Regions from separate parts of the Candidatus Pelagibacter sp. PS_44 genome, predicted to be linked through region 3. Evidence: riboswitches for the same ligand, from Rfam matches in the RefSeq annotation. Region 3 holds a riboswitch; each other region holds the start of a gene.
The links. Region 3 has a riboswitch for S-adenosylmethionine ahead of AC5SLO_RS02845 (O-acetylhomoserine aminocarboxypropyltransferase/cysteine synthase family protein). Riboswitches for the same ligand answer to the same signal wherever they lie in the genome.
Positions count from the first base shown of each region.

Region 1: linked by a shared signal. The riboswitch ahead of AC5SLO_RS01625 (homocysteine S-methyltransferase family protein) and the one ahead of AC5SLO_RS02845 (O-acetylhomoserine aminocarboxypropyltransferase/cysteine synthase family protein) in region 3 are both predicted to bind S-adenosylmethionine.
Region 2: linked by a shared signal. The riboswitch ahead of AC5SLO_RS02125 (homocysteine S-methyltransferase family protein) and the one ahead of AC5SLO_RS02845 (O-acetylhomoserine aminocarboxypropyltransferase/cysteine synthase family protein) in region 3 are both predicted to bind S-adenosylmethionine.

Region 1 covers NZ_CM182063.1:306,722-316,896, forward strand. Annotated here, with positions in the region: gene AC5SLO_RS01610 (hypothetical protein) at 1-184, shown strand, start outside; gene AC5SLO_RS01615 (DUF3726 domain-containing protein) at 190-357, shown strand; gene AC5SLO_RS01620 (DUF3726 domain-containing protein) at 366-800, shown strand; gene AC5SLO_RS01625 (homocysteine S-methyltransferase family protein) at 801-1,709, opposite strand; SAM riboswitch class V at 1,719-1,782, opposite strand; gene AC5SLO_RS01630 (2OG-Fe(II) oxygenase family protein) at 1,872-2,462, opposite strand; gene AC5SLO_RS01635 (sulfite exporter TauE/SafE family protein) at 2,492-3,238, opposite strand; gene moaB (molybdenum cofactor biosynthesis protein B) at 3,257-3,757, shown strand; gene AC5SLO_RS01645 (class I SAM-dependent methyltransferase) at 3,774-4,490, shown strand; gene AC5SLO_RS01650 (DUF1244 domain-containing protein) at 4,503-4,748, opposite strand; gene AC5SLO_RS01655 (aldehyde dehydrogenase family protein) at 5,064-6,614, shown strand; gene AC5SLO_RS01660 (DUF779 domain-containing protein) at 6,660-7,007, shown strand; gene msrQ (protein-methionine-sulfoxide reductase heme-binding subunit MsrQ) at 6,994-7,572, opposite strand; gene msrP (protein-methionine-sulfoxide reductase catalytic subunit MsrP) at 7,578-8,477, opposite strand; gene AC5SLO_RS01675 (molybdopterin synthase catalytic subunit) at 8,464-8,916, opposite strand; gene AC5SLO_RS01680 (MoaD/ThiS family protein) at 8,916-9,185, opposite strand; gene AC5SLO_RS01685 (thioesterase family protein) at 9,182-9,652, opposite strand; gene moaC (cyclic pyranopterin monophosphate synthase MoaC) at 9,659-10,175, opposite strand, start outside.
Region 2 covers NZ_CM182063.1:390,249-400,423, reverse strand. Annotated here, with positions in the region: gene AC5SLO_RS02160 (phosphomannomutase/phosphoglucomutase) at 1-445, shown strand, start outside; gene AC5SLO_RS02155 (hypothetical protein) at 516-704, shown strand; gene AC5SLO_RS02150 (glycine cleavage T C-terminal barrel domain-containing protein) at 751-1,893, shown strand; gene AC5SLO_RS02145 (hypothetical protein) at 2,052-2,282, opposite strand; gene AC5SLO_RS02140 (hypothetical protein) at 2,283-2,468, opposite strand; gene AC5SLO_RS02135 (NAD(P)/FAD-dependent oxidoreductase) at 2,494-3,837, opposite strand; gene AC5SLO_RS02130 (OsmC family protein) at 3,956-4,507, opposite strand; SAM riboswitch class V at 4,512-4,576, opposite strand; gene AC5SLO_RS02125 (homocysteine S-methyltransferase family protein) at 4,580-5,641, opposite strand; SAM riboswitch class V at 5,708-5,772, opposite strand; gene AC5SLO_RS02120 (DUF1737 domain-containing protein) at 6,068-6,274, opposite strand; gene phoB (phosphate regulon transcriptional regulator PhoB) at 6,360-7,040, opposite strand; gene phoU (phosphate signaling complex protein PhoU) at 7,040-7,738, opposite strand; gene pstB (phosphate ABC transporter ATP-binding protein PstB) at 7,741-8,508, opposite strand; gene pstA (phosphate ABC transporter permease PstA) at 8,508-9,767, opposite strand; gene pstC (phosphate ABC transporter permease subunit PstC) at 9,760-10,175, opposite strand, start outside.
Region 3 covers NZ_CM182063.1:507,671-517,845, forward strand. Annotated here, with positions in the region: gene thiL (thiamine-phosphate kinase) at 1-323, shown strand, start outside; gene AC5SLO_RS02795 (sodium-translocating pyrophosphatase) at 410-2,515, shown strand; gene AC5SLO_RS02800 (hypothetical protein) at 2,517-2,981, opposite strand; gene AC5SLO_RS02805 (ubiquinol-cytochrome C chaperone family protein) at 2,980-3,447, shown strand; gene rpmF (50S ribosomal protein L32) at 3,455-3,637, shown strand; gene plsX (phosphate acyltransferase PlsX) at 3,664-4,668, shown strand; gene AC5SLO_RS02820 (integration host factor subunit alpha) at 4,668-4,970, shown strand; gene AC5SLO_RS02825 (MerR family transcriptional regulator) at 4,960-5,337, shown strand; gene AC5SLO_RS02830 (50S ribosomal protein L33) at 5,339-5,530, shown strand; gene AC5SLO_RS02835 (chorismate mutase) at 5,532-5,822, opposite strand; gene AC5SLO_RS02840 (COX15/CtaA family protein) at 5,865-6,887, shown strand; gene AC5SLO_RS02845 (O-acetylhomoserine aminocarboxypropyltransferase/cysteine synthase family protein) at 6,898-8,199, opposite strand; SAM riboswitch class V at 8,204-8,272, opposite strand; gene rplM (50S ribosomal protein L13) at 8,412-8,873, shown strand; gene rpsI (30S ribosomal protein S9) at 8,875-9,315, shown strand; gene argC (N-acetyl-gamma-glutamyl-phosphate reductase) at 9,349-10,175, shown strand, end outside.

The DNA of each region.
Region 1 (10,175 bases), 200 kb from region 3:
AATACAGGATAATACAATTGGTAAAACAATTATACCAATTGATATGTTGAGATTAAAATTGTCATTTTTTGGGGCTTTAAAATTTGATCCACGCTCTGATAAATGGTTAAGAATATGCATGTTTCAAGGCGCACCCTTACCAGAACAATTAAAAAACTATGACGAGTATTGGGTTTATAATTAAAGAAGATGAAGTCTTTAAGTGAAATTGAAACTGTTTCAAAAAGAGCAAGTAGAGCTGCCGGTTATTCCTGGGGCATTGCAGAAGAAGTTGCAAAGAATATAAGATTGCTCGAGATTTTCAATCTGCCTGGAATTAAAAATCTTAATAGTTTTTTTAAGAAAAAAAAAAATTAAGTCTTGATATGATTAGTATGATTAATCAAGACAACATAGCAAATAGAGACGGATATTGTCCAATAATTTCTGGAGTAAATGTTTTAGATCAAATCAAAACTTTAGAAAAATTAAACCAGATAAACTTTAAAAAGGTACTCTATCCTTTACTTTTTCTACCATTTATAAGTCGAGCTACAGCAGTAATTGGAAAAAGAATTTTCTTAAAGATTGATGATAAAGAGTTTCTATTAAATTTTAATAATAATATTTATTCAAATTATGCAAAAAATGAAATTATTGAGATTGCTGACAATATTTATTTTAAAGTTATCGAAAATAGAGATTCCTTTAATATTGAAGAATGGAATGAACTTTATAAACTTTCAGAGGAAACATTTGTTGAAGAAAATGAATCATTAAAACAAAGTGGAGCTGGTGCTGGATTAACAGATAACGATTAGCTATCTAATTTCACTCATTGCTTTAATATGAGATGGCCTTGTTTCACAACATCCACCTAAAATAGTAGCACCATCATCTTTAAATTTTTTAACAAATTTAGCCATAAATTGAGGTGTTAAATCTTTTCTTTGACCTAAAAACTCATTTGGATTTCCTGTTTTACTTTTATTATAATGATTAGTATATCCATTTTTGGGCTTGGTTGTTTCAAATGCATTAAACTTAAATCCAAAAGGAATACCCAAATTTCTAACCTCTTCCAAATTTTTAGAAAAATTTTCAGGTGAAATACAAGACAAGATTACCCCAAGTAAATTTTTGTGGTCAATATTATTTATAATATCAGATATTTTTTCACCACTTGGAAGATTAACACCCTCAGATATGTGTGCGCCCATCAGATAAGGTTTTTTGAAATCCTGGATTGCTTCAATTGCTAGTCTGAATTCTTTAACACTTGATAAAACATCTAAATAAAAAAAGTCAACATATGGATCAAGTAATTTTGCTTGATCATAAAAATTTTGTTTAATTTCTTCATTTGCTCTCGTATCTTCTTCGTAAGTTAAATATTGAGGTGGAAGACCCCCGGCTATAAAAATATGTGGAAATTGTTTTTTAGCTTTTTGAGCTATCTCCCCAGCTTTTTTATTTAGGTATTCAAATTTATCCTCAACTTTATTATCACGTAACCTAACTCTTCTAGTTGTAAAAGTTGTGGTAACAATAACTTCAGCTCCAGCTTTAATAAAATCTAAATGAGTATCTAATAATAGCTGATGATATTCTTCTTTAAGCAATGCATTAGCACTCCACAATGTTCCATTAGGTTTCATACCACGAGCTAATAATTCTTGCCCCATACCACCATCTAGAATTCGTGTTGTTTTAAAAAAATTAATATCCATTTTTACTCCTTACTTTTTTAGTGCTTTAGCTTTATGCCAGGTGCACAATATAGTCCAACTACCTTTACCAATTATCTAATGATTTCCTTTTTAGCAGTTAGTACCTGCAATATGGATCAAATCGGTTAATGTATTTATATATCTAATAGACTAATTAGTAAATCACTTCTTAAATAATATTTTAGCATTAAATGAGAAGGATCTTCTCTCACCATCAACATTAAATGGGTAAGCTGTGTGCATTAAATAATTAGGAAAAATTAATAAATCCCCTAATTTAGGGTTTAAATTGTAGATGCTTTTACTTAAAAAATTTTTTTGACCATTGATAAAATCAATAGTTCCATTAGTTTTAATCTTTTTATTCTTAAGAAATTTATTTTGATTCATATCTTTTGGGATTTTAAGATAGCCAACCCCTGATAATTGTCCTCCATGATAATGAATGGGGTTATACTCATTTTTTAATTGTCTTACTACCCATAGGTTAATTATCTTAATTTCTTTAATTTTTTTAACTTCTGACTTATCAAGATAAACTTTGATATTTTTTATTATTTCTTTAGACAAATTTTTATTAACTATTGTTTTAGGTATCTTGATTTCACTCTTAATTTGACTTGCTAGTTTAGAACTATAATCATTTTTTATAGATGATTGAGTCTTATCAACGTGATTATTTAATATACTAATAATTTTTTTGGATAACTTTGTTTTTCCTATAGTTGGTCCAAAAGCTCTAAATGTTTTCATATTCTATCTATAATAATTTAATACTTTCGTTATGCAAACAACTTCAATCCTATTCGAATAGCGACAAATATGACAAGTGCTGATGTCACTAGAGCCAACATTCTTGCAGGAAAAATTTTAAGATTTAAATAGTTTCCTAGTTGACCGCCTATTAAAACAAACAAAAATAATGGCCAATAATCATAAAGCCCATTTATTATTGATGACTTTGTAGATTGACCAGCAAGACCTGATAGAGAATTAATCAGTATGAATAATGATGCGGCAGTTGCAATATTTTTTACTTTATCTGCTCTAATCAATAACAATATGGGGCTTAAGAAAATTCCACCACCAATTCCAACTACACCAGACACAAATCCAATAGATGCGCCTATTAATAATGATAACATTTTTGGCATCTCTTTATAAACTTCAATCTTTTGATCAAAAGATTTAAATTTCACAAGAAGTAAAGCTCCTGCTAGTGTTAAGACTACAAAAAGTAAAATTTCAAAAATTTCTTTATTTATTGATAAAGAGCCACCTATGAATGCAAGTGGGACAGATGATATTAAAAATGGGGCAAGGATCTTAAGATTGATATTTCCAGCTTTAATATAGTTAATACAATTTCCTGACACGACAATGATATTACAAAAAAGAGCAATTACAGGAAAGATTAAGTAAGGAACATCCCAAATCAACAGAAGAGCTAGATAGGTAGAGCCACCACCAAATCCAACACTAGAGTATAAAGTTGCTGTTAGAAGAAATAAAAATGATAATATGATCACAATAATTATTTTAAATTTATGATTGTAAATATAGCACTTTTAACTGTTACGGACACCAGAACTTTTGAGAATGATAAGTCAGGTGCGATCTTAGTAAAAAAAATAGAGGAGGCTAAACATAAATTAGTAGATAGAAAAATTTGTAAAGATAATAAAGAAGACATTATTAAAATCCTTAAAGATTGGATTAATCAATCTGAAATAGACGTTGTAATTACAACAGGTGGCACTGGACTTACGGGTCGAGATATTACACCAGAGGCAATAAACGAAATAGCTGACAAACATATTCCAGGTTTTGGAGAGGTGTTTAGAACGATAAGTTTAAAAACAGTTGGTACATCTGCCATTCAATCTAGAGCTTGTGCTGTACTGGCTAACGGTAAGTATGTGTTTGCTTTACCAGGATCTTCAGGTGGGGTCACGGATGCCTGGGATGGAATTTTAAAACACCAGTTAGATGTAAATCATAAACCTTGTAATTTTGTAGAGCTGTTTCCAAGGCTAAAAGAGAAGTAATATATAAAACAATCTAATGAACATAAAAAATTTTATAAAAAAGAAATATATACGCTTACAAGGAAGTAGAAATATTTTAAAATTAAATTATTTTATTGAAAAGTATTTTAGAGATAAAAAACTAGGCAATATTGGTTTTGATTTTTCAGATAAACCGAACAGGCTAACTGTTGTACAAAAAATAATTGAAACAAAAAAATATAAATCTTATTTAGAAATAGGAACCTTTCATGATGAATTATTTAAAAATATTAAATGTGATAAAAAAGTAGGAGTAGACCCTGTTTCTGGTGGAACAATTAGAAAAACTAGTGATGAGTTTTTTAAAGATAATAAAGAAAAATTTGATTGTATTTTTATAGATGGACTTCATTATTATTCACAGGTTAAAAGAGATATTGAAAACTCACTTAAAGCACTAAACACAAATGGAATAATTTTACTTCATGACTGTTTGCCAAATAATTACTTTGAACAAGCTGTGCCTAGATGTCAAATAACATGGAATGGTGATGTTTGGAAGGCAATAGTAGAATGTCGAATAAAAAAAAATATTGATACTTACACTTGTTACGCTGATTTTGGAATAGGTGTAATTTTTAATAGAAAAAATAAAAACCCTTTAAAAATAGATATTCAAAATTTTTCTAAACTTAATTTTGAAGATTATTTTTATAAGCATAAAGAACTTATGAATATTATTGAATATGAAGATTTAATAAAAATAATTTAAATTAAATAATAGTTATTTTTGATATTTTTCTTTCCACTCAAAATAAGGCATACCATACACATGCTCACGTGCATCTAGGTCTGAAATTTCAACACCTCTTTTCTCAGCTTCTTCTCGATACCATTTTGATAAACAGTTTCTACAAAAACCAGCAAGGTTCATAATATCTATATTTTGAACATCTTTTCTCTCATTTAAATGTTTAAGTAGTCTCTCAAAAGTAGCTGATTGTAATTCTTGTTTTTTATTTTCAGTCATAATTAAAATATTAGACACATTTCAATTAAGCACAAGATGTAGGTTTAATTCAATCATTGGTAGAAATAAAATTTTTATAAAAGTAGATCCTACGCAGTTTCTTTGGTTAAATTAATTATGGCAACTAAAAAGAGAAAAAAAGCCAAAAAGAAAAAAACTAAGGCCAAAAAGAAAAAATCTAAGTTGGTCAATAAATCTAGAAAAATAAAAAAAAATAAAAAAGTTGTGACCAAAAAGTCTGCGACTAAGAAGAGTTCTAAAAAATCTAGAATAAATATTAAGCTAAAAAATAAAAAAACAAGAAAGGTAAAAAAGATGAGTACAGAAACAATCAAAGCTGGGAAGTCTCCTTTACTGGATACATCTCACCTTAAAGTTAAATTTCCTTTTAAAGAGCAATATGGAAATTTTATAGGGGGTAAATTCGTTAAACCAAAATCAGGTAAATATTTTGATAACGTAAGCCCAATTAATAATGAAGTTATTTGCTCTGTTCCAAGATCTGATGCTAAAGATGTTGATGCTGCTTTAGATGCTGCACACGCTGCATTTCCTACATGGGGAGTTACTTCAATAACTGAAAGATCAAACATGCTGCTTAAAATAGCAGATGTAATTGAAAAAAATCTAGAACTATTAGCTACTGCTGAGTGTTTAGATAATGGAAAGCCAATTAGAGAATGTATGGCAGCAGATTTACCATTAGTTGTTGATCACTGGAGATATTTTGCTGGAGTAATAAGAGCAGAAGAAGGTTCGGTCGCTGAGATAAGTAATAGTGAATATTCTTATCATATACCTGAACCTCTTGGTGTAGTTGGTCAGATTATACCATGGAACTTTCCATTGTTAATGGCAACATGGAAACTTGCACCAGCACTTGCTGCAGGTAACTGTGTAGTTCTAAAACCAGCTGAACAAACACCAGCGTCTATCTTACTTTTAATGGAACTTATTGGAGACTTATTACCTCCAGGAGTTGTTAACGTTGTAAGTGGCTTTGGTCTTGAGGCCGGTAAACCATTAGCTTCATCTAAAAGAATTAGAAAAATTGCTTTTACTGGTGAGACAACAACTGGACGTTTAATTATGCAATATGCATCACAAAACTTAATTCCAATAACTTTAGAATTAGGTGGAAAATCTCCAAATGTTTTCTTTGAAGATGTCATGGATCATGATGATGATTTCTTTGATAAGTGTATGGAAGGATTTGCAATGTTTACTCTTAACCAAGGTGAGGTTTGTACTTGCCCTAGTAGAGCGCTAGTTCAAGAGTCTATCTATGATAAATTTATGGAAAAAGCTGTAGCTAGAACTAAAGCTGTTAAACAAGGAAATCCTTTGCAGATGGAAACTATGATTGGTGCACAAGCATCGGTAGAACAAATGGAAAAAATAAAATCTTATTTAGATTTAGGTAAGAAAGAAGGTGCCAAAGTTCTATGTGGTGGAAATGTTGCGAAAGTAAATAGTGGTCTTGAAAAAGGTAACTACATTGAACCAACTATCTTTGAAGGAAAAAACTCTATGAGAGTTTTTCAAGAAGAAATTTTTGGACCAGTAGTTTCAGTTACTAAATTTAAAGATGAAGCGGAAGCATTAGAAATTGCTAACGATACTCTTTATGGGTTAGGTGCTGGTGTATGGACTAGAAATGGTAACATAGCCTATAGAATGGGAAGAGGAATCCAGGCAGGAAGAGTTTGGACTAATTGTTACCATGCTTATCCGGCTCATGCTGCTTTTGGTGGTTACAAACAATCTGGTATTGGTAGAGAAACCCACAAAATGATGCTTAATCACTACAGACAGGTGAAAAATTTACACGTGTCTTACAGTGAGAAAAAATTAGGCTTCTTTTAACAGATATATTATAATGGCCCGTATTAAATTACGGGCCATATAAATATGAAAGTTACAGCGACACCTTCTGCTTTAAAGCTTATTGAAGATTTAAAAAAAAATCACGGTAAAGAATTGCTATTCCATCAATCAGGCGGATGTTGTGATGGTAGTGCTCCAATGTGTTATCCATCTAAAGAATATCAAGTAGGACAAGATGATTTAATGATAGGTAAAATAGGCGGCATTCCTTTTTATATTAGTGAAACTCAACATGAAGCTTGGAAAAATACAGATTTGATAATTGATTGTGTCAAAGGTATGGGTGGAATGTTTTCTCTAGATAATGGCACTGGTAGAAGATTTTTAACTAGATCTGAGATCTGTATTCCCGAAGATACTACGATAAATTAAATTTCTTTAAATTTATTCTGAATAAAAGGAGAATAATTAAGATAATTAAAAATATTAAAGGTTTAAAAAATATTGTTTTTGATAACCAAATAAAGTGCAAAACTCCAAAAATTGAAATTACATAAACTAATCTATGTAGTTTTTTCCAATTTTTTTTTAAAATTCTAACCATTTTATCTGATGAAGTTATCGCTAAAGGAATTAGTAATAACCAAGCAGAAAATCCTATAAAAATAAATTTTTTTTTCAAAACATCATCAATTAATGGTTCAAAATCAAACCTATAATCTAGACCAACATAACTAAGCATATGAACCGAAGCATAAAAAAATGCAAACAAACCCAGCATCCTTCTAAATTTTATCCACTCTAAGGAATTTGTGATTTTCTTAAGAGGTGTCATTGAAAGAGTTAAAAGTACAAAGATTAAAGTCCATTCTCCAAAATGATTTACAATCCTATCAACAGGCTCAGGACCTAATTTATTATATATTAATTGATAGGTGATTATATAAATTGGCCAAAGTGATAGTAAGAAAACAGCGGGCTTGAAATAATTTTTCAATTTATCTAATAATTTTTTTTAAGGTCCATACCACTATAAAGATGAGCAACCTCATCTCCATAACCATTGAACATTAAAGTTTTTATTCTTGGAGCTAATATGCTTTCCCCAATTACTCTTTCAGTTGCTTGAGACCATCGTGGATGACCAACTTCTGGATTTACATTTGAGTAAAAACCATATTCTCTTGGTGAAGCATTTTTCCAAGCAGTATTAGGCATATTTTTCGTTAACCTGATTTTAACAATGGATTTAGCACTCTTAAAACCATACTTCCACGGAATAAATATTCTTAAAGGTGCACCATTTTGATTTGGTAGTGACTTGCCGTACAAACCAGTTACAACAGTTGTTAGAGGATGCATTGCTTCATCTAATCTCAAACCTTCAATGTAAGGCCAGTTTAAAACAGGATATCTCTGTCCAACCATCTCTTCTGGATTATAAACTGTTTCAAATTCTACAAACTTTGCAGTTGATTTAATCTGAACTTTGTTAAGTAGCTCACTTAATGAAAAGCCCAACCAAGGAATTACCATAGACCAACCTTCAACACATCGAAGTTTTAGGATTCTCTCTTCAGATTTGATATCTAGAATTTCCTCAATTGGAAGTTCAATTGACTTTTCAACTTCACCTTCAATTTTAACAGTCCAGGGTCTTGTAGTAAAATTTTTTGCTCGTCTATGGGGATCACCTTTGCCAGTACCAAATTCATAGAAATTGTTATATGTAATTATATCTTTATAACTAGTTGGCTCATTTAAATTATTTGCTTTAGCATTAATTAGTGGAACTGAACTAAAGGTAAGTGCACTCAAACCATAGCCCATAGACTTTATAAAAGATCTTCTTTTGTTATAAATTTTTTCTGGAGTTATCTCTGAATATCTAAACTTTTTCATTAGCAATAGGATTTCCTTTTAACCATTCACTTTCTTTATTTTCATAATGTTCTTTTTTCCAAATTGGAGATCTTTTTTTAATTTCTTCAATTATATATCTTGAGAGTACATAAGCTTGATCACGATGTTTGCAAGCAACTGCGATAATAATACTTATTTCACCTAATTTTAGATGACCTTTTGCATGTTCAATAAACACAGCCTTATCCTTAATATCTAATTTTTGATCTGCTTCATTATAAATTTCTTCAAAGCTTTTGATCACCATTTCATCATGACTGTCGTAAGTAATTCCAGTGACTGTTTTATTGTCATTGATATTTCTCACAGTACCTAAAAAATAAATTGAAGCTCCAAATTTAGAATCTTTAATAAATTTTTCAGCGTTTGAAGTTAGTATTTTATCTTTTTTATAATCTACTATTTTTGTATGAAGCATTAGCCTCCTCCGATAGGTGGTATAATACCAATCTTTTGATTTTTTGTGATTTTATAATTGTCGCTAATTATTTCATTATTTTCAGAACAAAAAGCAGAAGATTTTACAACTTTAATGAAGTCTTCGTTACCTTGAAAATTTTTGTCTATATATTTGATAATTTCATTCCTTAAATCATCTATTGAAGCTTTATCTTTAATATCTAATTCTAAGTGATCTTTATCACTAAAATCTCTACTAGCTCCAAATAATTCTAATTTGATTTTCATTTTTTTAATTTAGATGAAAATTTTAAGTCTTTATCTTTAAATTCAGATTTATTTTTACTAATAAAGTCATTCATAATCTTTACTTTTTCTTCCTCAAATTCAGCAACTTTTCTTTCATTAAGATCTACATATAAAGCTAGAATTTCAATTGTTGAGGCTAGGAATTTTTTTTCTTTATGTATCATTTCCATTTTATATTGAAGTCTTTTTTTATCATGATCAAAAAAAACACAATTAATATCAACCTCATCATTTAGTTGGAGTTCTTGATTGTAAGTTATATGAGACTCTACAATCATTGTACTTTTCTTAGTTGTCTTTGCAGAGTATTCACCCATTTTAAAAATATTATTTAGAGTATCAGCACCATATTTATCAAACATTAAAAGATAATATGAAACATTCATATGATCGTTATAATCAATCCAATCCTTGATAACTTTTTGAGAACTTAAATAAACAGACATTAAATATTAAAAAATATTTTTAAGAAATTCAGGTAATCCATCTGGATTAGTCCACAATCCACTTTTTCCACCTTCTTTAATTAATAACTTAACATTATCAATTTTAAGATGAGGATTTACTATTTTACTTAAATCATAAATGGTTATTAATGCAGCATTAACTCCCATGATTGCTTCCATCTCAACACCTGTTTTAGCTAACGCTGACACAACACAAAAAACTTCCAATGAGTTATCATCTTCATTCATAATAATTTTTGTTGCAGTGTGATCAATTGCTAGTGGGTGACACAAAGGAATTAATTCACTAGTTTTTTTAACACCTAGTACAGCTGATACTTCTGCTAATGCAATGGGATCACCCTTAGGCATTTTTTTACTTTTGATTAAATTAAAAACTTCTATTCCAACATAAATTTTTCCAGAAGCCAAAGCTCTACGGAATGTTTCTTTTTTAGATGAAACATCGACCATATTAAAAGAGTTTTTTTGAAAAATTTCTTTTGCCCAATCTTTTAATTTT
Region 2 (10,175 bases), 120 kb from region 3:
TAATCAACCTTTGGGATTTGGTTATGATGATGGAATAAATTCAGCAATTCAAGTGTGCCATTTATTAAATAATGAAAACAAATCTATGAATGAGATTATAAAAGAACTGCCTAATACTTTTCAAACTCCAACGATGGCACCACATTGTAAAGATAAAGAGAAATATCAAGTGGTTGAAGAGTTGGTTAAACAAGTAAATGAATTAAAAGATAATCAAACTAAAATTGATGGCCAAGAGATAAGTGAAGTCTTAACGGTTAATGGTATCAGATTTTCTTTTAAAGATGGTTCATGGGGTTTGATTAGAGCTTCATCTAATAAACCATCCCTTGTTGTTGTAACTGAAAGCCCGACATCAGATGAGAGAAAGAAAAAGATCTTTGATTTTATTGATGATCTTTTACAAAAAACTGGCAAAGTCGGTGAATATGATCAAAAAATATAAATATTTACTAATCCTTATCCTCCTGTTTACCTCTAAAAGTCATGCTCTAAGCCCTGAATATGAGAAGGAATTGTACATTGGTTGTTACTCTAATTCTAAAGCATATATTGGCCCAGATGGCGCTAAAATATACTGTCAGTGCACCGTTGATAAATTAAGTGCAAAATTTAGTGATGAAGAGATGGATGAAGTCTTCAGCAAAGAGCCTGAAGAGATCATGGAGCAAACAGCATTTGCAACAGAGGATTGTGAAAAATAATAATTAAAGCTTTTAAAATAATCAAATAATTAATAGGTTTTTGAAAATGGAAGATAAAAAAAACTTCGGTTTTGGAACACAGATTAGAAAATCCCCTTACTTTAATTCAACGGTTAAATGGGGTGCAACTGGCTTTTCAGTTTACAATCACATGTACATTCCTCGTGACTTTGGTTCTCCTGAACAAAACTTTTGGAATTTAGTCAATGAAGCAATTTTATGTGATGTTGCAGTAGAGCGACAGGTTGAGATTACAGGACCCGATGCTACAAAATTTATTCAACTGTTAACGCCTCGAGATTTATCAAAGCTTGCAGTTGGCCAATGTAAATATGTTTTAATAGTAAATAATGAAGGTGGAATTTTAAACGATCCAGTTTTATTAAGATTAAAAGAAAACCATTATTGGTTATCCCTTGCAGATAGTGATATTTTATTATGGGCACAAGGCGTTGCAATCAATTCAGGTCTTAATGTTAAAATTTCTGAGCCCGATGTCTCCCCTCTTCAATTACAAGGGCCAAACTCTGGAAAAATTATGGAGGCTTTATTTGGTGAAAGTATTAATGATCTTAAATATTATTGGTTACGTGAATTAGATTTAGATGGCATTCCTTTAATTGTGTCCCGTACCGGTTGGTCAAGTGAACTAGGTTACGAGTTATATTTAAGAGATGGTTCTAAGGGAGATGAGTTATGGGAAAAAATAATGGCAGCTGGTAAACTTCACGGATTAAAACCAGGTCATACATCATCGATTAGACGTATTGAAGGTGGAATGTTATCCTACCATGCTGATGCTGATATAAACACCAACCCTTATGAACTAAATTTAGGAAGACTTGTGAACCTTGATACCGATATAAATTTTATTGGAAAAGATGCTTTACAAAAAATAAACAAGGATGGTATTAAAAGAAAACAAGTTGGAATGATCTTAGATTGTGATCCTTTAACTGGACCTAACACTACCTTTTGGGAAATCAAAAAAGACAATGAATTTGTTGGTAAAATTACATCTGCCGTTTATTCACCAAGACTAAAACAAAACATTGCACTTGCAATGGTATCCATTAATAATTCAGAGATTGGAACAGTGCTCGATGTTAAAATGAATGACAAAATTATTAAGGCAACAGTTGTTGAAAAACCTTTCTATGATCCTAAAAAGAAACTAGCAAGTTCTTAGTAAGTCTAGTATTCATAAACCATGTTAACCCCAAAAGACTATATCTCTCTTTACTTACTCGTAATTGTTCTAACAGTTGTCTCTGTTAACTTCATGTACCGTCTATATTTTTAGTAGCAACCTCTATCTTTAGCTATGAAAGAAAATTTTTTCATCTTTTATCTTTCATTAAAAACCATACAGTATTCGCCTGTTTCAACTATTGTAAAACCTAAAGGACCTTGATCTACTTCTTCCATCATTAAAGATTGCATACAATTAGTTTCAGCATATTCATACCAAATACCAATAAAAAATTCACACTCACCAGCAAAACATGTGGCCATTTCTGAGTATGCATTCCCACTCAACAACAAACCCAGAACCACGATCCCTAAAAGTTTTTTCATTTATTTTATAATCCAAAAAATAATATTTATTATATAAACCAAAATACCATAAAATAAGAACATCAGAAATTTGTCTTTTCCTGACTTTTCTTTCCAATTCAAAGTAAATAACGCAGCAGGTGATGCAACTAGTAAAATAATTCCTAGAACAATTACCAATACTGATAAAATTATAAATACATTCATAAATTAATTTTTATCATATATTTTCTTAAATATTAAATCTGTCTTTAATTGCATAAAACCATACTGCTAATCTAAAGTAAAATGTTCTTAATTGAGGGAAGATAAACTTCTTAGGTAATCCTTTATAAATTTTTGAAATATCTAACTCTTTACTGTTTGATAATACTAACTTAGACAGTTGTTTACCGGTCCAAGGAGCAGCACTCACTCCAACCCCATTATAGCCAAATCCATAATAAATCTCTTCATTATCAATTTTACCAATGGAGGGAGTTAATTTTTGAGATAAAGCAATTAATCCCCGCCAATTGTAATCAATATTAATATTTTTCCATTTAGGAAAAATATCTTTTAAAAATTTTTCCATTTTCTTAGACATATTTAAATTAGATTGATCACTGCCACTTAAATCCCCTCTAGTGCCAAATAAAATTCGATTGTCAGGTAACTTTCGATAATAATATAAAAGATTTTTAGTATTAGCTATTGGAGAAAATGTTTTAAAATTATGTTGGTCAATTTCTTGCTCGGTTAAGGGTTGGGTGACAATAATATTTGAAATTACTGGTAAAATTCTTGAATTCATCTCTGGGATTAAACCTTCTTGGTAGAACCCGTTTGTTGCAACAACTATTTTTTTTGAACGAATAGATCCTTCTTTAGTCCTTAAAATATAAGCACCCTTATCTTTATCAATTTTATCAACTTTAGTGTGCTCGAAGATTTTTAATTTTTTAGATAAAGCGTATTTTGCAATGCCATTAACAAACTTAAGAGGATTGATTGCAAAACCAGGTTTATAAGAAAAAGCTCCAAATTGCTCTGTGCCCCCATGGCCAATTTTATCAAAGTCTTCTTTTGAAAAAATTTCAGTTTCAATGCCAAACTCTTCTCTATAAGCTGTAGCTTGTTCTTTAATATCTTTAAACTTATTTGGATGATGGGCTACAACGTAATTACTATCCCCCGTCACATCACAATCAATATTATATTCTTGTATAATATCTTTTGTATAATTTGAGCCTTCAACAGAGTTTTTAAAGAATTTTTTAGTTTCATCATTACCGTAAATAGATTGCATCTTTTTAAAAGACATCTTACTTGGTGGCAGACAACAAAAACCTGCATTACGAGATGAAGCCCCCCAACCTATTTTTCCTGCTTCAACTAAAATGACATCTAAATTATGATTTTCTATTAAATTAATTGCACAGGATAAACCAGTGTACCCTCCACCTATTACAACAATTTCTGAGCTGATATCTTTATTAAGTTTATCTAGATTTAAATTTTCGCTTGAATGATCTTCCCAATAACTACTAACTGATGTGTTAAATTGATAAATATCAGAATGATAAATATTTTTCATTAACAAGACCCTAGCACGCAATTAATAGTTAATTCTAGTCAAACTTCTAATTTTTTAGGATTTGAAATGAACTTAAAAGACTCAAGCCCTATTTTTCATAGGGCTTGAGTTAGATTAGTTAAGCAGCACTTACTCTTTGCTCTATGTGCTCTTTATTATTAGAACTTGAAGAAACCTTTTGAAACAATTTAATAGGAACTCCTTTTGATAAAATATCTAATACCGGGCAATGTGTATTTACTGTATCAATCAATTTATCTATTTCTGCTTTAGGTGATGAAGATTTAATATCAACAGTGCCTGAGATGGATTGAAAGCCAGGTCTAGTGTTTTTATTTAAAGCTAAAAAACCCTGAAGATCTAATTCACCTTTTAATTTAACACTAACACTCTCAATATTAATACCCGCTGCTGTAGCAAATGCTTTATAAGTTATCTCCTGACACGTTGCTAACGCTGCTAATATTAACTCTACTGGGCTCGGACCTTCGTCTTTACCACCAAAACTTTTGGGTTCATCAACAACTAATTTATGCTCTCTAAGAGTGACTACAGATTGAAGTCCTTCTTTAAGAATTGAGTTGCTTTCATATTGGACCACAGCATTTTTTGGGTTGGCTGTAAAATCCTTCTGTAGATTACTTATTGTTTCTTTTAGATTGTTACTCATTTTTTTTCTCCTGTTTTAGTGCTTCGACATATGTCAGGCGCACAATTTAGTTAAATGCCCTTCTTAATTTATTTACGCTTTGTCTCCATATTCAGTCATATGTTTTGGAATTCTTTTATTTTTTCCATACATAAAATGATTTTCCATGTTCTCTCGATATTTACTTGCTGGAACAGTTAAACCAATAGATTCAGCAACTTCCCTAATCAACATTGGGTTTGCTCCACAACATACTCCAAGGTAATTAATGCCTAGGGCATAAGCATCTTTTGCAAATTTACCTATTTCATATCTATTACAAAAGTGTGGGTCCAATGCTGTTGGAAACGTTCTTCCATGAGGTGATGGACACTGACAATTACTTCGATCTGGTAGATTAAAAAATGTTGGGTAATCTTCACTGGTTCTATAAGGAATAGGTAAAGCTCCAACATGACATTTAACTGCTTTTCTAATTTCTTTTAAAAAAGGAAACATGGTAGCAGGTCCTCTAAAACAATTTAAACCAACAACATCAGCCCCTAATTGCTCTAGCTCTTTACAGGTATCAACAACTGATTTTCCATCTCTCATTTTATTTTCACCCATTGGAGATATGGTTAATACAGTTGGTAAACCTGTTTTTTTCATTATCTCTAAAGCTTTAAAAGCTTCTTCAGCATAATAAAAAGTTTCACCAATTAACATATCAGCACCTTCTTCAACGGCCCAACCAATCATTTCTGTAAACATTCCTTCAACTTCTTTTTGAGATTGTGGATCATTATGTTTCCAGATATTTGAATTTGAAATATTACCTGCCATCAAATTTGGTTTTGATCCTTTAGGAGTATCTAGTGCTACTTTTTTAGCAATTTTTAATGCTGAACGATTTAGTGGTTCAAGAAGTTCTTCTTTACCAATAACACGCATTTTTTCTCTATGGCCATTATAAGTAAAGGCCTCAACTACATCAGATCCTGCGTGTTGAAATTCTCTATGTAAATTTTCTAAAACTTCAGGATGATCTAATGACACCATTGGAACAAATTCCCCTGATGACATATAGCCACGTCTTTCTATCTCAAATAAAAAACCTTCTGCGCATATAACAGGTCCTTTATCTAATCTTTCTTTTAATTTATTTGTGCTCATTTTTTTTCCTCTTGTTTTGGAGAAAAAAGGTCACAAAATAATCAGAGGTTATATTCATAGGCCTCTTTTCTCCTTTTTAGTGCTTAAGCAAATGCAGGGCGCACAATATGGTTCAACTGCCCGGCTTAATTTTATGAAAGATAAAAAAAAACCACCTGTCTAAAGCGGTGGTTGAAGCGTCGCTTTAGCAGGATTTATAACGCGCTCTGCAATTTAACTTAACTCAGCGCAATCACATATAATCAACTTTCTCTCAAACTGTCAATTGAAAAAATAAATAATAGTTAAAATTATGAGAATAATGACAATCCAAATACTAAGATTAGTTAAAAACTGCTTTAATTTAGAATTAGATTGTAGAAAAGCTGGGAGTACTAATAAGAGTATCCCTAGCATATAAACAAAGGGTAATATCTGATCTGCCATTTATATCGATGATAGCTTCATCTTTTTGGAATACTTTTTCTGAGGTGAATTTTTTATAACTGCTTGAGCACAACGCATGACCCCTCTTTTTTTATCAAAAGTCATTTTGGGTTCACCATACAATTTCCATCCGTTGGATATGGCCACCGTTACACGATGGCAAAATTCTGAAGTGTCGTCACTTGTAATAAATCTATAACCTTTCATAATCAGACCTTAACAAGTCCTAAATCATGTGTCTATGTTCAGTTTATTATTATTATTTTAAGTCTTTACGCTTCTACAGTCATTACTAATTTAATGAATAGCCAGCTGATCTTACGGTTCTAATTAATTCTTTAAATCCATCAATATTAATACTTTGTCTAAGTCTTCTTATATGAACATCAACTGTTCTTGTTTCAACATTGATATTATCAGACCAAACATTCTCTAGAATTTGATCTCTTGAGTAAACACGTTTAGGGTTTTTAATAAAAAAATTGATTAAATCATATTCCTTGGGTCCCAAATGAATTTCTTTGTTTTTTCTAAAAACACGTCGTGTTAATCTATCCACCTTAAGGTCTTCGAATTCAACAATATCAGAAACTAATGAGGGCTTAGATCTTCGAAGTAGCGCTTTTATTCTTGCAAGTAATTCTGGGAAACTAAATGGTTTGGTGACGTAATCATCTGCACCAGAGTTTAACCCTTTAATCTTATCTTCATCCTCACCCTTAGCAGTAAGCATTATGATTGGAATTTCTTTAAATTTTTTTTCTTTTTTTAAAATTTTACAAATTTCTACGCCAGAAAAATCAGGTAACATCCAGTCTAATAAAATAAGATCTGGAAATAATTTTTTAATATCTTCAATACCCTCATTGCCATTGTCTGATGATGAAACTTTATAACCTTCTTTTTCAAGGTTATATTTAACTAAAGTGATAATGGGTTGTTCGTCTTCTACAATATGAATGCTAACGCTCATTAGTTTGGATCAAAATCTTTACCTTTAGGTCTTGCTCCTTCAATATGTTCTCCCTCGATTAGATAAAATAAAGCTTCAGCGATATTAGTAATATGATCTCCTGCTCTTTCAATATTTTTAGTCACAAACAATAAGTGTGTTGCTAGATCTAAATTTTTTTTATCTTTGCTTAAGAAATTTGCAACTTCATTCATTGCGATATGTGTTAAATCATCTACTCTCTCATCTGATTTCCAAATTTTAACAGCAGCTTCTTTTGACTGGTTAAGATAAGCATCCAAAACATCTTTCAATTGTCTTTGAACTAACTCCCCTAATCTTTTTAAACTGGCAATTAACTCTTCTGGAAGATCGCGTGGTAAAGGTTTGATCTTTTTAGCAACACTTTTTGCTAAATCACCAATACGTTCAAGATCACTTGAAATTTTTAAAGTTGAAATAGTTAATCTTAAATCAATTGCCATCGGGGCTCTTTTAACGAGTACTGTTACAATCTGCTCTTCAATAGTTGCTCTTAACTCATTAATTTTTTCATCATTTTTAATAATGTTTTCAGCAGCTTCTTTATCAACTTTGATGATGGCCTCCATTGAATCTGTCAACTGAGCTTCAACTAAGCTACCCATTTTAATTAAGTTATCATTTAAACTTTGTAATTCATCCTCGTAGGATTTAACAATATGTGTAATATCTGACATGATTAACCAAACCTCCCTGTAATATAATCCTGGGTCATTTTATTTCCAGGGTTTTTAAATATTTTTTCTGTTGTATCCACTTCAATTATTTTTCCTAAATGGAAAAAGCCAGTTCTTTGAGAAACTCTTACAGCTTGGGACATTGAATGAGTAACAATGACTATTGTATAACTTTTTTTAAGTTCATCAATTAATTCTTCAATTTTAGCAGTGGCAATAGGGTCTAGTGCCGAACACGGTTCATCCATTAAAATAACTTGAGGATTTACTGATATGGCTCTTGCAATACATAATCTTTGCTGCTGACCTCCAGATAAACCTGTGCCTGCTTCATTTAACCTGTCTTTAACTTCGTTCCATAAAGCTGCTTTTTTTAAACTATTCTCAACAATTTCATCCATATCTGTTTTATTTTCTGCTAAACCATGAATGGTTGGTCCATAAGAAATATTATCATAAATACTTTTTGGAAAAGGATTGGGTTTTTGAAAAACCATACCAATTTTCTCTCGAAGCCCTACAACATCCAGATTTTTGTCAATGATCTCTTCATCATCTATTGTAATTGATCCTTCAACTTTACAAATATCAATAACATCATTCATTCTGTTTATGCATCTTATGAAGGTTGATTTTCCACATCCAGAAGGACCGATTAAAGCTGTAACTTCTTTGTCATAGATATCCAAATCTACATCAAAGAGTGCTTGTTTTTCTCCATAATGCACATTTAAATTACTGCTTTTAATTTTTATTTTATTATTTTTCATTACCACTTCCTTTCAAATTTTTGTCGTAAGTAAACTGCTATAAAATTTAATGTAATTAAAAAACTTAAAAGAACCATAATAGTTGCTGATGTTTTTTCTACAAACCCTCTTTCTGCTTGTTCAGACCATAAATAAACCTGTACTGGCAACGAAGCTGATGGATCCGTTGGAATAGATGGAATATCGACCACAAAAGCAACCATGCCAATCAATATTAAGGGCGCTGTTTCCCCAAGCGCTTGGGCCAAACCAATAATAGTTCCTGACAAAGTGCCTGGAATTGCTAAAGGCAGAACATGATGCGTAACTGATTGAACTTTAGATGCGCCAATTGCAAGTGCTCCTTCTCTAATTGAAGGAGGTACTGCTTTTAAGGAAGCTCTACATGGAATAATAATTCTTGGTAAAGTCATTAAGGCTAAAGTAATTCCTGCAACTAATGGAGTTGATCTTGGTAGATGAAAGGTCCCAAGCAAAATACCCAAACCTAATAATCCAAATACAATGGAAGGTACTGCTGCTAAATTATTTATATTAATTTCTATAAAATCAGTAATTTTATTTTTAGGAGCAAATTCCTCTAAATAAACTGAAGCTGCAATAGCGATTGGAAAAGATAATAATAAAGTAATTACAATGGTAAAAAATGAACCCACTAAGGCTCCACCAATTCCTGCAAGTTCAGGGTTTCTTGAATCTCCTTTAGTAAACAAATATGAGTTAAATATTTTATTAACTTTTCCTTCATTAACTAATTCGTCATAAAGATTTAATTGAAAATTATTAATCCGTCTTTGCTCTTCTGGAAGTTCTCTAGGGTAATTACCTTTATGCAATTGATCAAAATCATCTGATGCAGTTAGTTTTAATACAGTGGTTTGATTTAAAGCTTTTGGATTATCAAGTAAAAAGTTTCTTATTTCATATTCATAATCAGGACTAAATAAATTAATTAATAACTTTTCTTCGGTTAAACCATTAACTTTTTTTACTTTAAGAATACTATCAATTGCTAGTTCATAGTAATCTGTATTTTCTAAATCTTCGAGTGTAGGCGATTCACTTAATTCTAAAGTATCAGCATCAAAATTTACCTCAACATCTATAGTTGTTTTTAAAAATGCGCCACTGCCTTTTGAAAAGATAGCATTTAATAAAAAGATTACAAAAAAAATTGCTAGTAAAATAGAAGTTAATCCATAGAGCTTAAATCTTTTTTCAGCATTATGTCGTTTTTTTAATCGTTGCTCTTTATTCATATTTTTCTCTATATTTTTTAACAAATCTTAAGGCTATGTAGTTTAAAATTAATGTTGCAAAGAAAAGTGTTAAGCCCAATGCAAAAGCAGATTGTGTTTTTGGACTATCGAACTCCTGATCGCCAATTAATAACATTACAATTTGAGTGGTGATGGTAGTGGTAGACTCAAGTGGATTAATGGTTAGATTTGCGGCTAAACCAGCAGCCATTACCACAATCATTGTTTCACCAATGGCTCTTGATACAGCTAATAACACCGAGCCCACAATCCCTGGTAATGCAGCAGGAATTACAACATTTTTAATAGTTTCTGATTTGGTTGCTCCAATTGCATAAGATCCATCTCTTAAAGATTGAGGGACTGCATTAATCACGTCATCAGATAATGAAGACACATAAGGAATAA
Region 3 (10,175 bases):
CAGACCTTGAAAAATTGATTAATAGTCAAAAACTATCTTATAAAGTAAGTTTAGATGATATACCGGTTTCTAATTCCTTGAATAAACTCATATCAAAAAAAAATTTCTTGAAAGAGCATTTTATTTCAAAAGGTGATGATTATCAGGTTCTATTTACTGCCTCGAAAGATAAAAGAAGAATCATAAAAAAAATTTCAAATGAATTAAGAGTTAAAATTTCAAAAATAGGAATAATTCAAAATTCAAATAATAAACCCATATTAATTGATAAAAAAAGAGGAATAATTAGCCTTAAAAATAAGGGTTATTTTCATCATTTTTAAAAAGTTAAATATTGCCTTTTATGGTTTTTTTTGTATTGTCCGGACTTTAAACGTTTAATTTAACAACCAAACAACCAAAAGGCAAAATGAACTCAATCGTCGAAACAATATTACTTTATACTATAGCTGCAGGATTTCTTTCAATTGTATATGGATACTTTACTGGAAAAAACATATTAAGCTCAAGTACTGGAAATGCTAAAATGCAAGAAATTGCATCTGCTATTCAAATTGGTGCAAAAGCTTATTTAGCAAGACAATACAAAACAATTGCTGTGGTTGGAGTTGTTGTTTTGGTTGTTATATGCATTGTATTTAGTCCTCTTGTTGGTTTAGGTTATTTTATAGGAGCTGCTTTATCTGGTATAGCTGGTTATGTTGGAATGTTAGTTTCAGTTCAGGCTAACGTTAGAACTGCTGAAGCATCTAGAAAAGGTTTAGCAAGTGGTTTAGCTGTAGCATTTAAATCAGGTGCTGTAACAGGTATGTTGGTTGCTGGTTTGGCTTTGTTAGCAATAGCTGTTTATTATTATTTTTTATTAAAAGCGGGAGTTGATGAAAGGGAAATTGTTAACGCTCTTGTTGCCCTAGGTTTTGGTGCTTCTTTAATTTCAATTTTTGCAAGATTAGGTGGCGGAATTTTTACCAAAGGTGCTGATGTTGGTGCTGATTTAGTTGGAAAAGTTGAGGCAGGTATTCCTGAAGATGACCCTAGAAACCCAGCTGTAATTGCAGACAACGTTGGAGACAATGTTGGTGATTGTGCTGGAATGGCTGCAGATTTATTCGAAACTTATGCTGTAACAATTGTTGCAACAATGGTTCTTTCTTCTATATTTTTTTATGGTGATATTAATATGATGATATACCCATTAACCATTGGTGGTGCTTGTATTTTAACATCAATATTAGGAACTTTTTTTGTAAAACTTGGAAAAAGTAAAAATGTAATGAATGCATTATACAAGGGATTTGTTGTTTCTGCAGTTTCATCATTATTAATTCTATATCCAGTAACTGATTATGTTATTGGCTTTGCTAATGAGTATTCTGTAAATGGAAAAACTTTTACTGGTATGAGTCTTTATTACTGTGGTGTAATTGGCTTAGTTATTACCGGTTTATTAATTTGGATTACTGAATATTATACTGGAACAGATTATAGACCTGTAAGAAGTATCGCAAAATCATCAACAACAGGACATGGCACAAACGTTATTCAAGGATTAGCTGTTTCTATGGAGGCAACTGCAATTCCTGCTCTAATAATTGTTGCGGGTATTCTTGCTACCAACTCTATTGCTGGTCTTTATGGAATTGCTATTTCTGTAACAACTATGCTAGCTTTGGCTGGAATGGTCGTCGCACTTGATGCGTATGGTCCAGTTACAGATAATGCGGGTGGTATTGCAGAAATGTCAAATTTACCAAAAAGTGTAAGAAAAACTACTGATGCGTTGGATGCAGTTGGTAACACTACAAAAGCTGTTACTAAAGGTTATGCTATTGGATCAGCAGGGTTAGGTGCACTTGTTTTATTTGCCGCTTATGTTGAAGATATCAAACACTTTTCTGGTGTCGCTGGATCAAAGTTAGAAGGAATAGTTGTAACATTTGATTTATCTAATCCATACGTTGTAGTTGGATTATTAATAGGTGGAATGCTTCCATATTTATTTGGATCAATGGGAATGCAAGCCGTAGGAAGAGCAGGTGGGGCTGTTGTTATAGAAGTTAGAAGGCAATTTAAAAAATACCCAGGTATTATGAAACGTAAACAAAAACCTGATTACGCTAAACTTGTTGATTTATTAACATTAGCTGCAATTAGAGAAATGATTTTACCTTCATTATTACCAGTTCTGTCTCCGATTGTTTTATACTTTGTGATATTTCAAATTGGTGGGCAAGTTGCTGCTTTAGCTGCTGTCGGCGCAATGTTATTAGGTGTCATAATCACTGGATTATTTGTTGCAGTTTCAATGACAGCTGGTGGTGGTGCTTGGGATAACGCTAAGAAATATATTGAAGATGGTAATTATGGTGGAAAAGGTTCAGAAGCTCATAAAGCAGCTGTTACAGGTGATACTGTTGGTGACCCATATAAAGATACTGCTGGTCCTGCTGTAAACCCGATGATAAAGATTACAAATATTGTTGCTTTATTATTGTTAGCGGTGATTGCGGGCTAGATTATTTTATTTTTCTTTTTCCGAGTGGATCGTTGATTTTTTGTCTTACAGAATACAAGAATTCATAGATAAAACTATTTTTAGAATAATTCATTTGAGTTGTATCTTCTGAGAATTTTATTTCATTCATTTTATCTTTATCAAAGAAAATACTTTTTGACAGAATACCTTTGTTGTCGATATCTAGAAGTAAGATGTTATTTTTTAGTAATTCTTTTTTCCCTAATCTTGATATTTTTGTTGAGCTTGTTTGAATTTCCATATAAATCCATAATTCCTCGTCAAAAGAACCCTTTGTAGATGGAGGACCCAAAAGTTCAAAGATATCATTTTTATTAGTTTTGCCAATTACAAGTTTTTCACTTTTTTTTTCTAAAAAATGCACACCATGATGCTTTATAACTTTATTTAATGTACAACTTGAAATAAATAAAAAAAGAATAATTAGATTAAAAATTTTTTTCATGAATAAAAACTATATTAATATTTACAATAATTTAGTTAAATTAACTAGAAATAAAGAATTGTATAAAGACTTTAAAAATCAAGACACATTTTCAGACAGAATGATCTTTTTTCTATTACATTTTGCTTTTTTTTTAAAAATTTACAAAAAAGATAACAATAAAGAAATACTCCAAGAAATTTATGATTATGTCTTCAGGCAATTGGAGCTAAGTGTCCGAGAGATTGGTTATGGAGACCAATCGATAAATAAAAAAATGAAAGATTATCTCAATTTATTTTATGGAATGATTGATAAAATTCATAATTGGGATCATTTAAATAATGAGTCAAAAAAAGAGCAATTAACAATATTTTTAGATAATGCTCAAAATAGCGATTATTTGGTAAAATATTTTGATAAATATATTGAATTTTTGATAAATAACACTTTAAATTCACATATAAAAGGTGTAGTTAAACATTAATTTTATTATGGCTGTACCAAAACGCAAACAATCACCGTCAAGAACTGGGATGAGAAGAGCTCAGAATATGAAATTCTCATCTAAAAATATAGTTGAAGATAAGAAATCTGGTGAGTATAGACTCCCTCATCATCTAGATCTTAAAACTGGTATGTATCGTGGTAGACAAGTTTTGGACCCTAAAGAGTAAATTATTTTTTCAATTAAAGAAATAGAATGAGCAAAAAAATCAAAATTGCTATTGATGCAATGGGTGGCGATGGTTCACCAAAAAAAATTATTGAAGGTATTAATCATCATTTCAAAAACAATAAAAATACCTTTTATCAAATTTTTGGTGATAAAGGTCAAATTGAAAAGTTTATTACTGATGAATTGCCTAGTGAAAACTTTGAAATAGTTCATACAGAAGATGTTGTTAAAGGAACCGATAGTCCATTGGAAGGTGCAAAAAGAGGAAAAAAAACTAGTATGTGGTTAGCGATACAGAGTGTTAAAGAAAAAAAATCTGATGTAGTAATTTCAGCAGGGAATACTGGTGCATTATTAGTTATTTCAAAGTTAAATCTTAAAATGATAAACAATATAGATAAACCAGCACTTTCAGCCTTATGGCCAAATAAAAAGAATATGAGTGTTGTTTTAGACTTAGGTGCAAATATTGAATGTAGTCCAAAAAATTTAATTGATTTTTCGATAATGGGTTCCTCTTTATTTAATTCATTATATCCGAACGATGAAGCAAAAGTCGCACTATTAAATATTGGCTCTGAAGAACTTAAAGGAAATGAAATTATAAAAGAAACTTATCAACAATTGAATAAAAGAACTAATAACGATTTTGAGTTTAAAGGTTATATTGAAGGGAATCAATTAATGAACGGTGATGTTAACGTTATAGTAGCAGATGGTTTTACTGGCAATGTTGCATTAAAGACTGCTGAAGGCACTGCTAATTTTATCACAAGTGAATTAAAAAAAGCAATGACTGGTAATTTGATTGGAAAAATGTCTTCACTACTTAATATTTCAAATTTAAAAAAATTTAAAAAAAGACTTGATCCAAGATTATATAATGGTGCAATTTTTATTGGTTTAGACTCCCCAGTAATTAAAAGTCATGGTGGAACAGATTATATAGGTTTTTCAAATTCTTTAAGTGTTTGTTCTAAAACGGTAACTGGAAATTTGATTGAAAAAATAAATAATAATATTAATTAATGACAAGAACCAACCTTATCAAAAAAGATCTAATCAACTCAATTTATATGCAGATCGGTTTTTCTAAAAATATTTCTGAAAATTTAATTGATGATTTTTTTTCTACAATCTTAGAAAATTTAAAAATTGAAAAAAAACTCAAACTTTCGAAATTTGGCACGTTTTCTATAAGACAAAAAAAAAGTAGAGTTGGTAGAAATCCTAAAACTAAAGAAGAAGTGGCTATATCTGATAGAAATGTTGTTTTATTTAGAGCTTCTAAAGACTTTAAAGATTTAGTAAATTCTAAAAATGATCAATAAAAATTTAGATGCTTACAAATCAATAGGTGAGGTTGCTAAAATTCTAGATTTAGTAAATGCCAAAAAGGGTACTTTAAATACTCATACCATAAGGTTTTGGGAAAAAGAATTTAAACAGATCAAACCAAAAATTCTCAATGGTAATAGAAGATATTATAATAATCAGACTATAGAAGTTCTTAAAAAAGTTAAATTTTTACTTAAAGAACAAGGAATGACAATTAATGGAGTTAAAAAAGTTCTCAATTCTGACAAATCTTTAAACCTTGACGAATTATCAAATAATTCTATAAGTGCTAATTATAATTTCAGAAATAAATTAAAAAATATTTCTAACTTAGTAAAACAAATTAAAAAGCTTAAATAGTATGGCAAAAAAAACACACGTTAAAGTAAGATTGGTCCCTGAAGCTAAACCTGATAGTCCTTTTTTCTATTATGTAAAAAAGCCAGCAGGTGGAGAAAAAGCTAAAGTAAAATTGTCTGCTAAAAAATACAATCCATCTACTAGAAAACATGAAATGTTTGTGGAGAAAAAACTACCACCACACAGTAAATAGTTTATTTCTTTTTAAAGTTTCTCTTCTCGTAATCAATAAAAGACCAAATCATATTTTTCCAAATTCTGTTTGTAATTTTTGGATCAATTTTTGTCTTGATTGATTTTTTTTTAATTTTTTTAAGTATATAGCTTATTCTTGTTTTATCGATTATCTCTTTTTTATAAATTTTTACTTTTAAAACTTCATTTACTAAAAGCGATCTTTTTTTGATTAGTTTAAGCAGATCATTATCTAATTTATCAAGTTTTATTCTTAATTGGGTAAGTTTTTTTTTATTAGTAGGCGACATTTAATCAATTGGTTATTAAAATAATTATTATAAGTATAATTTATGTTTGTAAATAGCGACAACTATATAAAATATTTAAAGATATGGTTAATAGGACTATTTTTGCTAATTGTTCTTATGGTTGCTGTAGGTGGCTTAACTAGATTAACTGACTCAGGCTTATCCATTACAGCATGGGAGCTTTTTTCAGGTATATTGCCACCACTTAATTCAAATGATTGGAATATGTATTTTGAAGAATATAAAAAAATTCCAGAGTATAAAAATATTAACTATGGAATGTCTTTAAACGAATTTAAAGTAATTTTTTATTGGGAGTATGCACATAGATTATTAGCACGTATTGTTGGCTTGTTTACATTAATCCCTTTAATTATTTTATGGATTAAATATAGAGATTCTAATTTTTATTCTAATAAATATTTTTTTATATTTTTTCTTATATGTTTGCAGGGATTTTTAGGCTGGTTTATGGTTACTAGTGGATTAACACAAAATAATGATGTTAGTCATTTTAGATTAGCAATTCATTTATCACTTGCACTTTTTATCTTATGTTTAATTTTTTGGTATATTTTGGATTTTTTTGATATTCAAAAAATAGATTATAAAATTCCACAATCATTATTGTTATTTATTTTTTTATTAATTATTATTCAAATTATATTGGGCGCTTTTCTTTCAGGTTTAAATGGAGGTTTAATTTATAATACTTGGCCAGATATGAATGGTACTTTTTTTCCAAATGATGTTTTATTTTTAGATCTTTTTACCTCTGAGTCATTTTATAATACTTCTATTATTCAATTTTTACATAGATCAACAGCCTATCTGCTTGTGATCCTTGTTATGATTATTAACTATTTATTTATTAAAGAAGGAGTTGCCATAAAGAATGTAATTCTTTTTGACATAGCTTTACTTATTCAAATATTATTAGGAATCATTACATTAATATCTGGTGTAGAGATAAAGTATGCATCACTACACCAGTTAGGTTCTATTTTTGTATTAACAACCTATATTTTACTCATTTATAAAAACTCAAGCGGTTTTTTAAAATGATAAAGAATTGTTATGAAGCACTAAGTGCTTGATCAAGATCATCTATTATATCGTCAATATGTTCTAATCCTATACACAGTCTTATATATCCAGGAGTAACTCCTGCAGCACTTAATTCTTGCTCCGTGAGTTGGCTATGAGTTGTCGTTGCCGGATGTATAGCTAAGCTTCTAGCATCTCCTATATTTGCTACATGATAAAACATTTTTAAAGCTTCTATAAATTTCTTACCAGACTCAATGCCACCTTTTAGTTCTATTCCTATTAAAGCACCATTTCCTCCATCAAGATATTTTTTTGCTCTTTTACCAATATCTCCTTCATATTTGGTTGGGTAAATCACTCTAGAAACTTTTTTATGATTAGATAAATGATCCACTGTTTTTTCCGCATTAGAGCAATGTTGTTTCATCCTCAAGGCTACTGTCTCAAGTCCTTGAATTATTCCAAAAGCATTATCAGGAGCTAATGCAGCTCCAAGATCTCTCAAAAGAGTAACTCTTGCTCTAACAGCAAAGGATACATTGGCGCCAGTTAATTCAGGAACTGCCTTACCCCATACTACGCCACCATAACTTGCATCAGGTTCATTAAACAAGGGTTGTCTTTTTGGATTGGCTGTCCAATCAAAATTTCCACCATCAATTAGTGCTCCACCCACAACTGTACCATGTCCACCTATATATTTTGTAAGTGAGTAAACCACTATTGCAGCTCCATGCTCTATTGGCTTACAGATGATAGGGGCGGCGGTGTTATCAACTATTAATGGAATATTATATTTTTTTCCAATATCAGAAACTTCCTTAATAGGAAATACTCTTAAATAAGGATTGGGCAATGTTTCCCCATAAAAAGCTCTAGTTTTATCATCTATTGCTTTTTCAAAGTTGTTAGGATCTGCTGGATCAGCATATCTAACTTCAATACCAAGCTTACTCAATGTATGAGTAAACAATGAAACAGTTCCACCATAAAGATCTGTAGAACTAACAATGTTATCCCCAGCCTGAGCAACATTTAAGATAGCAAAGGTTGAAGCTGTTTGCCCAGAAGAGACAGTTAAACTTGCTAATCCACCATCTAAGGCAGCCAGTCTTTTTTCAAGAACATCATTGGTTGGATTCATAATTCTTGTGTAGATATTTCCAAACTCTTTTAGACCAAATAAATTGGCCGCATGCTCAGTGCTATCAAATAGATATGAAGTTGTTCTATAAATTGGGACAGCTACAGCTTTTGTAGTTGGATCACTTCTATAATCACCACCATGCAATGCGATAGTTTCTGGGTTTTGTCTTTTTGTACTCATCTTAATACTCCTTTTTTAGTATTTTTGCTTTATGCAAGGCATACAATACAGTTCAAATGCGCCTACCGAAAATGTGGGTAAAAAATCCTTTTTAGCAATTATTAGCCTGCAATAGGAACAAATCGGCAAACAAAAATTACCATTAAATGGCTATATTGCAAGAGAAATATAAAATTGACTTTATAATTATTAATAGTATTAATCCACGCTCTATGACTAAATTTTTAAAAAGTAGCGAATTAACAAGTAATTGGTTTGAAATTGATGCTAAAGGAGCAGTTGTTGGAAGACTAGCATCTATAATAGCAATGATTGTTAGAGGAAAAAACAAAACTACTTATACACCTCACATGGATGATGGTGACTTTGTAGTTGTTAAAAATATAGAACATGCAAAATTTACTGGAAAAAAATTTAAAGACAAAAAATACTATAGACATACGGGCCACCCTGGTGGAATTAAAGAAATAACTCCTGAAAAACTATTAGAAAAGAATAAACCAGGTGAGACTTTAAAATTAGCGGTTAAGAGAATGTTACCAGGAGGTGTTCTTGGTAGAAAACAACTAACTAAAGTTAAAATTTATGCTGGTGAAGAGCATCCTCATGCAGCTCAAAATCCAAAACTTTTAGATTTAGGAAAATTAAATAGCAAAAATTTAATTAGAAATTAATATGGAACAAACAGCACAAATAATATCAAAAAAACCTAAGATCAAGTTAGATTTTAAAGATAGCAAATACGCTACTGGCAGAAGAAAAAAATCAATTGCTAAAATTTGGTTAAAAAAAGGGACCGGTAAAATTTATGTTAATGGTCGAACAATGGATGAATACTTCACTAGTGGTAGTCATAAAATGCAAATTACTAGACCTTTTGAAATTATTAATCAAGCAACAGCTTATGATGTTAGATGTAGTGTCGCTGGAGGCGGTCACACTGGACAGGCAGGAGCAATGGTTCACGGTATTGCAAAAGCCTTAATATTATTTGACTCAGAACTAAGAAGTACACTAAAAACAGAGAAACTTAACACCAGAGACTCAAGATCTGTTGAAAGAAAAAAACCTGGTCGTAAAAAAGCTAGAAGAAGCTTCCAATTCTCGAAAAGATAATTCTTTTTTATTTCAAAATAGTTATAATAAACAATGCCTAAGCTTAATGTTTTAGTTGCTGGTTCAACTGGTTATATTGGTGTTCAATTAATAAAGTTATTAGTTAAACACAAAAATATTAATATAAAATATTTGTGTGGTAGCTCATCTGTGGGTAAGAAAATTACTAGTTATGAAAAATCATTAAAATCAAAAAATTTACCCAAGATTACTAAATTTAATAAATCATTTTTAAAAGAAGTTGATTTGGTATTTACCGCATTACCAAATGGTGAAGCTCAATCTATATCAAATAGTTTATTAAAACATAATGTGTTGATTGATTTGGCAGCAGATTTTAGACTTAATAATGCATCCTTATATCTAAAATGGTATAAACAAAAACACAGATCAATTTCAAATATTAAAAAATCTATATATTCATTACCTGAAATTACAGGTGAAAAAGTTAAAAATTTTAATATTATTGCTTGCCCGGGTTGTTATCCAACATCAATATTGTTACCGTTAATTCCATTGATTAAAAAAAATTTAATTAAAGTTAATAATATAATTATAGACTCTAAATCGGGATATTCCGGAGCTGGAAGAGGAGTACATGACAAATATAAAAATAAAAACCTTTATGAATCTTTAAGTGCCTACGGCGTTGGTTCTCATCGTCACAATTCTGAAATACAACAAGAGTTTAATTTTTTTACAAAAAAGAAAGTAAATTTTACTTTTACACCACATTTAACCCCAATGTTTAGAGGAATATTAAGCACTATTTATGTAGAGCTAAATAAAGGATCTACAATTAAAAAATTAGAAAAAGTGTTGATTAATCATTATCCCAATAATGAATTTGTAAAAATTCT